Regions from separate parts of the Serratia sp. NPDC087055 genome, predicted to be linked through region 2. Evidence: predicted binding sites of a transcription regulator. Region 2 holds the regulator's gene; each other region holds the start of a gene.

What was found. The regulator LexA, encoded in region 2, represses DNA repair genes until DNA is damaged. The targets are predictions, from matches to a motif close to TNCTGTATGTACATACAGNA.
Region 1: umuD (translesion error-prone DNA polymerase V autoproteolytic subunit) is a predicted target of LexA. The motif match lies at 1,118-1,137, and genes of this name have one in related genera.
Region 3: umuD (translesion error-prone DNA polymerase V autoproteolytic subunit) is a predicted target of LexA. The motif match lies at 1,004-1,023, and genes of this name have one in related genera.
Region 4: ACI2J2_RS09540 (DNA translocase FtsK 4TM domain-containing protein) is a predicted target of LexA. The motif match lies at 1,365-1,384, and genes of this name have one in related genera.

Annotation. Positions count from the first base shown of each region.
Region 1 is NZ_JBJDOG010000001.1:976,417-978,621, reverse strand. Features, by position in the region: gene ACI2J2_RS04730 (alginate lyase family protein) at 1-888, opposite strand, end outside; gene umuD (translesion error-prone DNA polymerase V autoproteolytic subunit) at 1,152-1,574, shown strand; gene umuC (translesion error-prone DNA polymerase V subunit UmuC) at 1,574-2,205, shown strand, end outside.
Region 2 is NZ_JBJDOG010000003.1:380,470-382,674, forward strand. Features, by position in the region: gene dinF (MATE family efflux transporter DinF) at 1-781, opposite strand, end outside; gene lexA (transcriptional repressor LexA) at 998-1,606, opposite strand; gene ACI2J2_RS18000 (diacylglycerol kinase) at 1,728-2,096, opposite strand.
Region 3 is NZ_JBJDOG010000001.1:1,676,424-1,678,628, reverse strand. Features, by position in the region: gene ACI2J2_RS07915 (AAA family ATPase) at 1-375, shown strand, start outside; gene umuD (translesion error-prone DNA polymerase V autoproteolytic subunit) at 567-989, opposite strand; gene ACI2J2_RS07905 (hypothetical protein) at 1,164-1,655, opposite strand; gene ACI2J2_RS07900 (hypothetical protein) at 1,802-2,205, opposite strand, start outside.
Region 4 is NZ_JBJDOG010000001.1:2,001,724-2,003,928, forward strand. Features, by position in the region: gene ACI2J2_RS09540 (DNA translocase FtsK 4TM domain-containing protein) at 1-1,299, opposite strand, end outside; gene lrp (leucine-responsive transcriptional regulator Lrp) at 1,420-1,914, opposite strand.

The sequences.
Region 1 (2,205 bases), on a different contig from region 2:
ATTAAAGTAACTGTAGTGAAACGAACGAGTACGCAGCAGTTCCTGCGGTTGCGTCCCGTTGACGGCAAGCTGCACATCCAGCTTATGCTGCATCAAAACGGCCATATCACGCACCACGTCGTCACGCCCGAGCCAGGCAGCAATGCCCGCTACCTGCACGGTATACCAACTGCCGTGATTATTCTTTGCGGCGCCCTCCTGTTTACCGGCTGGGCTGTGTAACAACCAGTCGAGGTAACGGGCAAACCATTGCCGCATCTGGCTTTCATCTTGCGCCGTCCACCCCGGAGTCTGTTGCAGCAATAACAGGCTGTCGACAATGCGAATGGCAAAATAGCGCCCATCGAGAATGCCATTACCGCGCCCGCTGTCGCGGCCCGGAATACCCTGAGCGTAGTTGAGGTTTGGGTTCATCCGCGTTGATGGATCGATGAACCAGGTACGGATCAGCCTAATCGCCCGATCGCTGTAACGTTGCTGGCCGGAGAAATACCCCGCCAATGCCAGTGTTTGTACCCGCTGGGTGAACTCTGCCAGCCGCACGCCATCACTCTGTTCATTTTTACTGGCCGGGTTCACCTGCCCATCGCGACGAACCCAAGGCAACCCATTGGGTTTACTCGCATCCGGCCACCAATAGGCCCCCAGGCTCAGGTAGTCATGCCTGTCTCCGCTCGGCGGGGTCAGGCCTTTATCAGTGACGCTGAGCAACGGCTTTCGCAGTGCACTGTCAGCATCACGTATCAGGCGTTGATAGTTGGCATCCCCCTGAGTCTGTGCTTTTACCTGTGACAACTGCGGCTGCTGCAAGAAAATACAGCACTCAACGGCGTTAGCGGTAAAAGGCGTCAGGCAAAGCAAGAGGGCTGCACGCAGGCAGGTACGTATCATCAGGCAGGTACCCCATTATGATCATGAGTGACTGAGAGTATCCTGCCCGGTTTTGTGTGTCCCGACAGATAAAAAACGTTTCTGAGCGTAAAAACGCACGGACACTGGCGCTTGTGAGCCACCCCCTAAAACTTTTCCGAGAGGATCATCTTGCCCAACAAGGGGATAACTGACGATCGTCTCGCCCCTGACTTTCTTTATGGTTGTAATGGCTAAAATTCGATTATACTGTATATAAAAACAGTATAGAGAAATGCACCATGAAACACTTTTTACCCACACCAACCCCAGAGAAACAGCGCATTCCGCTTTACGCCGATAATGTCCCGGCTGGCTTTCCCAGCCCCGCGCAAGACTACATACACGCACGGATTGACCTCAACGAATACTGCATTAGCCACCCTTCGGCGACGTACTTTCTGATCGCTTCCGGAGAAAGCATGATCGAAGCCGGGATCACCGACGGATCCATGCTGGTGGTTGATCGAAGCATTGGCGCCTGCCACGGCGATATCGTGATCGCCAGCATCGCAGGCGAGTTCACCGTTAAGCGCCTGTGTCTGCATCCTGTCGCGCAGCTTGAGCCGATGAATCCGAAGTTCCGGCCAATACCGCTGCGGGATGACAACGACGAGCAGAATATCGTCGGCGTGGTCGTTTCAACCATCACGAGGCTGAAATAATGTACGCCCTGGCCGACGTGAACAGTTTTTATGCGAGCTGTGAAATACTGTGGCGCCCAGACCTCCGTGGGCGGCCCGTTGTTGTGCTGTCTAACAACGACGGCTGTGTGGTGGCGCAGAGTAAAGAGGCTAAAGCCCTGGGCCTGAAAACAGGTGCGCCCTACTTCAAAATAAAGCATGATTTTGAACGTGCAGGCGGTATCGCATTCAGCAGCAACTATGAGCTGTACGCCGATATGTCGATGCGAGTGATGGCCGTGCTCGAAGAAATGGCCCCCCGTGTTGAAATTTACTCCATTGACGAAAGCTTCCTTGATCTTGCCGGCGTACAAAATTGTGTCGATTTGACAACGTTCGGGCACCAGGTTCGCGACCGCGTTTTGCAATGTACCGGCCTCACCGTCGGTGTCGGTATTGCCCAGACCAAGACGCTGGCAAAACTGGCGAACTTCGCAGCGAAAAAATGGGAACAAACCCGCGGTGTGGTTGATCTTTCCAATCGGGAGCGGCAGCGAAAATTAATGGCGAAAGTGCCGGTGATGGAAGTCTGGGGTATCGGAAGACGCCTAACCAAAGAGCTGCAAAATATGGGGATCGAAACCGCACTGCAATTGGCGGAGGCAAGCACCAC
Region 2 (2,205 bases):
TAGTCAAGGATGCAAAGCACAATTGCAGCAACAATGAACGCAACATGATATCGCGGTTCAACGCAAGCAAACGCCGCAGATTACCGCGCCAGGCATGGCGCAACATCGGAACAGAAATACCGCGTATGCGCATCACTCGCCAGGACAGCCATAAACCCAGCAGCAGCGTAGCGTACTCAGAGACGGCGGTCGCCGTCGCGGCACCTTGCACATTCCAGCCCAGCCCCATGACCAACCAGATATCCAGAACGATATTCAACACATTACCGACTATCAGCAGAATGACCGGCGCCCGCACGTATTGCACGCCAAGCAACCAACCCAAGATCACCATATTTGCCAGCGCTGCCGGTGCGCTCAGCCAACGGATCTCAAGGAACAATCGTGCTTGCTTCAGCACCGCATCGTCACCGCCAACAATCTGCAGCGCCAGATCGATCAACGGATGGCGCAGCAACACGATAACGACGCCGGCCAATACTGCCAGCAACAGCGGCTGCATAAAGGCACGTGCCAATCCCTGTGGGTTTTGTGCGCCCAGCGCCTGTGCCGTCAAACCGGTGGTACTCATGCGCAAAAACAGCAACAACATAAACAGGAAGCTGGTCGCCATCGCCCCGACCGCCACGCCCCCCAAATAAACAGAGCTGTCGAGGTGACCTATCACTGCGGTATCGACCAACCCAAGCAGTGGCACGGTGATATTGGAAAAGATCATCGGTAGCGCGAGGCGCCACAAGGCTTTATCGGTATCGCTGGTGAAGGCGGAAAGCAGGCGCATAGTGGAATGTTCCCGTGTATACCCGTCATCTTTCAAGTTGCAGCGTTGTTATCTGCACTCGCTCTCCCCAGTTACTTACCTGAGTAAGCGCCTGGGGATGAGCGAGTTGGCCGCCTAGCTGCAACTTGAAAGCTATAGGGTATATAGTGAATCAGATATGACATCGCCCCAGAACTGGGGCGACTTAAATCAGAGGACGATGTGTAGGCGTGAGGATTAAACCCAGTCGCCATTGCGGATCACACCGACCGCCAGGCCTTCAATGGTGAAATTCTGCTGGCGCAGATCAACCACAATCGGTTGGAACTCGCTGTTTTCCGGCAATAACTCAACAACATTTCCGTGTTTTTTCAGACGCTTAACTGTAACCTCGTCTTCAATACGCGCCACAACGACCTGGCCGTTACGCACGTCCTGAGTTTTATGTACCGCCAGCAGATCGCCGTCGAGAATACCGATATCACGCATCGACATACCGTTGACCCGCAGCAAGAAATCCGCACTTGGCTTGAACAAGGAAGGATCCACTTTGTAGTGCCCTTCGATATGCTGCTGCGCCAACAGTGGCTCACCGGCGGCAACACGGCCGATCAACGGTAAACCTTCTTCATCTTCCATCAGCAAACGAATGCCGCGCGATGCACCAGAGACGATCTCGATGACGCCTTTACGCGCCAATGCTTTCAGGTGTTCTTCTGCAGCATTTGGCGAGCGGAACCCCAGACGCATGGCGATTTCGGCGCGCGTTGGCGGCATGCCAGTGGACGAAATATGATCGCGAATCAGATCATAGACCTCTTGCTGTCTGGTAGTTAGTGCTTTCATTCCGCCCCCTGTTTGTTTATACAGTCTTGCTGTGAGTATATACAGGTAAGTGCGGCTTGGGAACCGAAGAATGAATAAAAATCAGGGATTAGCGACCCACGTCGCAACAGGGCCACCCCATTCAGGCAAAGTGTTGCCAGAGCACCGAGCCCCAGACAAACAACGCCAAAATAATCGCCAGTGAAACTGCTGCCGACCCCATATCCTTGGACCGGCCCGAAAGCTCATGATGTTCAGTGCCAACCCGATCGACAATCGCTTCTATCGCGCTGTTGAGCATCTCGACGATCATCACCAGCAGCACCGATCCGATCAATAAAATGCGCGCTATCGCACCCACGTCCAGCCAAATCGCCAGTATGATAGCCAGCACGGTGGCGACCAGTTCTTGGCGGAACGCCGCTTCATGCTGCCAGGCAGCGGAAAAGCCTTTATAAGAGTAGCCGGCGGCTTTAATAATACGGGTCAGGCCGGTTGCTTGGTTTGCCATGTTTTTTAGTGCCTTTCACAGAGGTAAGTCATAATTAAAGAGTCTAGGCCAGGAAATGCTTCCGGCTCTCGGTTTTCCAACACCACAGATCTGCTACCCGGTTTCTGGT
Region 3 (2,205 bases), on a different contig from region 2:
GCCCTTGATGATGTGGTTGCTAGGTATTGTCGCCGACGAATAGATAGGGTGTTGAAAAAGGTCGATCTTTCCGATTCCAAAACCATAAACGAAATAATTTCAGAGTACGAGACCCAAACCTCTGCTTTGGACATCAACGGTATTGCAGCAGTCGCGAATCAAAAGATCCTAGATGCTTTGGAGAATAGGGATTTGCCTACCTTATTAACCATTTATGACAACAAAGGGTTACTTGCCCTTGCAGCTCAGCACTTGAAGCAGACAAGATTGGCTGCCTTTGAGGCATGGCTTACTCGGATGCTTCGAGATGAGGCAAGTGCTCGCGACTTGTGTGCAACACTCAGAAGATTTCTACCGCCCGTACAGGCTAGTTAATTAAACACTCACGTCATCACACCTTTTTAAATGCGGTCGCAGTCTACTGCTGCCGCCCCCTCATCTCCAACTTACAGTGCCGATCACTCAGATCGTTATTTGACAGAGCAACCACGGGCGGTCTCGTAGGCCAGGGGGCAACAGTGTTTCACAACTCGCATAGAAGCTGTTTACATCGGCCAGGGCATACATTATTTCAGCCTCGTGAACGTTGAAATGACTACCCCAACGATATCCAGATCTTCGCCGCCGTCAGGAAGGGGAATAGGGCTGAATTTCGGGTTCATGGGCTCAAGCTGAGCGACCGGATGCAGGCATAAGCGCTTAACGGTGAATTCACCCGCGATGCTGGCGATCACGATGTCACCGTGACATGCGCTAACGCTCCGAACGACAACAAGCATAGAGCCGTCAGTGATCCCGGCTTCGATCATGCTTTCTCCTGACGCGATCAAAAAGTAGGTCGCCGATGGGTGACTTATGCAGTACTCGTTGAGGTCGATCCGCGCGTGCACGCAGTCTTGAGCAGGGCTGGGGAAGCCTGCTGGGACTTTGTCGGAGTAGAACGGAGTGAGTTGTTTCTCGGGTGTTGGTGTTGGAACAAAGTGTTTTATGGTGCATTTCTCTATGCTGTTTTTATATACAGTATAATCACGTTTTAGACGTTGCAACCATAAAGAAAGGGAGGGATAGAACGATCTAAAGCTATCCCTTTGTTGAGCAAGATAATCCTCTCGGAAAAGATTTAGTATGCAAAGGAGGTCATCGATATGATGCTTCCAATAATTTCATCGATTAATATTTTTGAGTATTCTATGGAGCAAGTAACAAGCCGATAACAAATTTTCCTCCTGACCCTGAATGTTGTATGTCCATTTTCTCCCGTGAAAAAGGTTATGCCTGAGCCTAATTATTATTCTGAAGACACATTCTGCTACTTCATGCTCATTAGGATTCTGTTTTTGTATTGTTTGCTCAATGAAAACACGTGATTTCTTATCGTGATGACAAAGATCATCTAGGTTGTATTTGTGGGAGGCGCCTACGGTATACCTATTCGTAAAATAATTGTATACTTTTCGTATTTCTTGCTCAAGATTTGCCCCCCTTACAAAACGTTTAGCATAAATACCAGCTAACCCAGTTCTAGCATTTTCACGCATTAAGCGATGTTCTGCCATAGAAAAAAGCAGAGTAAAATTAAAAATTGCATCTAACAACTCCTCACTAAGAGGAGCTCCACCTCTTGCGATTGAGTTTATATATTCGTATCTTTTCATGTTAAGTTGTTTATCCCTTCCTAATAGATATAACATATCTGTTTTATTAATGATGCTGGAATTGTTACTTTTTATTGGATAGATAATATCTAATGCTATATCTATGCCGGTTATATATTATGATGAGATTCACTATTGGTATGGAATTATGTTTTATCATCAAGGGTGGCTTTGAATTCATTCATTGTCATAGGTTTTGATTGTGATACGTTAATAATATTACTTACCTTTGAAAGTGGTCCGTTTTTTTTGTTGTCTTCCGTTAGTATGAACTGCTTCCCATTGGCTCTTGATGCTATGAATAAATCTGCCTCGTTGCCATAGTAAACTCCTCTTTTACTGTTTTTTATCAATTTTTTGTTTTCCTCTAGGAATTCACTTTCATGAATGGATGAAAATCCGCCCTCACCAAAACCCGCAACTCTTTGTTCATCATCGGGGATATCAGGATCATGGAAGCCAAAATATGCAATTGGTTTTTCCAAAAATCCTATTTGATGTATGTAATAGGAATATAATGACTCCTTTTCGTTTTTTTTAGATAATTCAA
Region 4 (2,205 bases), on a different contig from region 2:
CGTATTGGCGGCGACAGCACCCGCTACCGCAGTTGCAGCGACAGGAGCCTGAGGTTTCACGCTACCAAACGGCGTAACGGCAGGTTCAACGGCACTGAAACCAGCCGGAGCACTGATGTCTGCGCTATCACGCTGGGCGGCAGAAAAATCGAACGGGGAACGTTCGTGCGCCGGTGATGCAGCCGGAACATCCCAGTTGCCCAAGCGCGGTTCATTATCCTCGTCCTGGTAAGGATCCGCCGAACGCGTCAACGTCGGCGCCGGTGTCTCTTCAGGGATCTCGAACGAATACAATGGCGGTGGCGCGTTTTCCTCTACCCTGCTCATTGGGTGTTGATTCACCGATGCGGGTGCAGCCGGTGCCACGGTAACCGACGGTGCCTGTGCTACGACAGGAGCCGCAGTAACCGGCGTACTGGCTACCGCTGGTGCAACGGGTACGGCATCAGCAGGATCGTCATCATTAGCCCGCAAGCCGCTGAGTAAGGGATCCTGTGCATCTTCTGCTTCTGCCGCCAACTTGGCGGTTTCCGCTACGGAAGGCGCAGAGAACAACACGTCGTCTTCCGCCGCATTGGCCGCCGCCGCAGTCGCGCCCACAGCAAGCGCGGCTTCTTTCTGTGCAGGTTCGGCATGTTCTTCGACATAACGATCATCGTCGTCGTGATAACGGTCTTCACGGCGTGATCGGTTAGTCATAAAGGTCGCCGTACCCAGCACCGCGCCGCCGATTCTTTCGGCGATCACCAGCCAAGACCAACCGGTAAACAACGTAAGCCCCGCAGCCCAGACGCACAGCAGCCCTAAGGTTGCACCGATGCCGTTGAACCACGGCAGCATGGCATTGCTCAGCAAACTGCCGATAACGCCGCCGGAAGCGAAGTAATAGAGATCGTCGACATTCAATGCCGCCAGGCCACACGAGGTGAGCACCAGCGCCAACGTGCCGATCAGGCGCAATGAAAGCGCAAAATAGTCGATGTATTCGCCGTTGCCGCGCTGACGGTAAGCCGCCCAGCACAACATGAGCATGATCGGTGGTATCGCATAGGCGAGTACCCCGAAGGTGAAGAACAGCGTGTCGGCCATCCAGGCCCCGACGCCACCGCCCAGGTTATGAATCGGCTCATGCCACGCGGTCTGCGACCAGCTTGGGTCAGATGGATTAAAACTGACCAAGGCAGCCATGAGGTAAATGGCAAAAATGGCCACCACGATCAACACAGCTTCGAGCAAACGGCGACCGCTGCTGAGTTTTCTCAAGGTAACTTCTTTATCTTCTGTATATTCCTGGCTCAAGAAAGGCTCTCCAGGTTCCTGTTAGCTGACATAGCAACAGCGCCGAGAAGCTTCCCCGGCGCCGAAACTGTATGAATAAACAGGAGTGTAACCAATTTAATCAGGTTTTGCACCTGCACCCTACCGTGTTTTGATAACCAGACGGTTACTCTGTTTCACTTCTTCCATGACTACGTAGGTACGGGTGTCGTTAACCCCCGGCAAACGCAGCAAGGTTTCACCGAGCAATTTACGGTAAGCAGACATATCCGGTACACGGGTTTTCAACAGATAGTCGAAATCACCAGACACCAGATGACACTCCTGAATTTCTTCAAGCTTCTGCACTGCTGAGTTGAATTGCTCAAACACATCTGGCGCGCCGCGGTTCAACGTGATTTCCACGAAGACCAACAGTGACGCATCCAGATAATGCGGGTTGAGCAAAGCGGTATAGCCATGAATAAAACCCTGGCGCTCGAGGCGGCGCACGCGTTCTAAACATGGTGTTGGAGATAACCCCACGCGCTTCGAAAGCTCAACGTTCGAAATACGCCCATCCTTCTGCAGCTCGTTCAGGATATTGCGGTCGATACGGTCGAGATCTTTACCCGGGCGTTTCTTATTGTCTGCCATTATTATTGTCTCTCTTATTTTCTTCCCTGCACTTGCCACACCCTAGCCAACGTCAATGTGTAAGGGTTCGTTCCAAGCGAAGACCCGATGCCTGTCATATGCTTCACTACCATCATCCACCGTTGTGCAGTCTGTCTGTCAAACCCTGCACAGGGTGTTTAAATGACGTTAATCGCAAGAAGAAATTTGCAATTCGCCTGCGCGATATCCTCTCACCTGCTGTACAAGGTTTCAGCTACGGCGCAAAACTCTGCGCCAACGCCGTAAATACGTACGATTTACTGCAGGTGT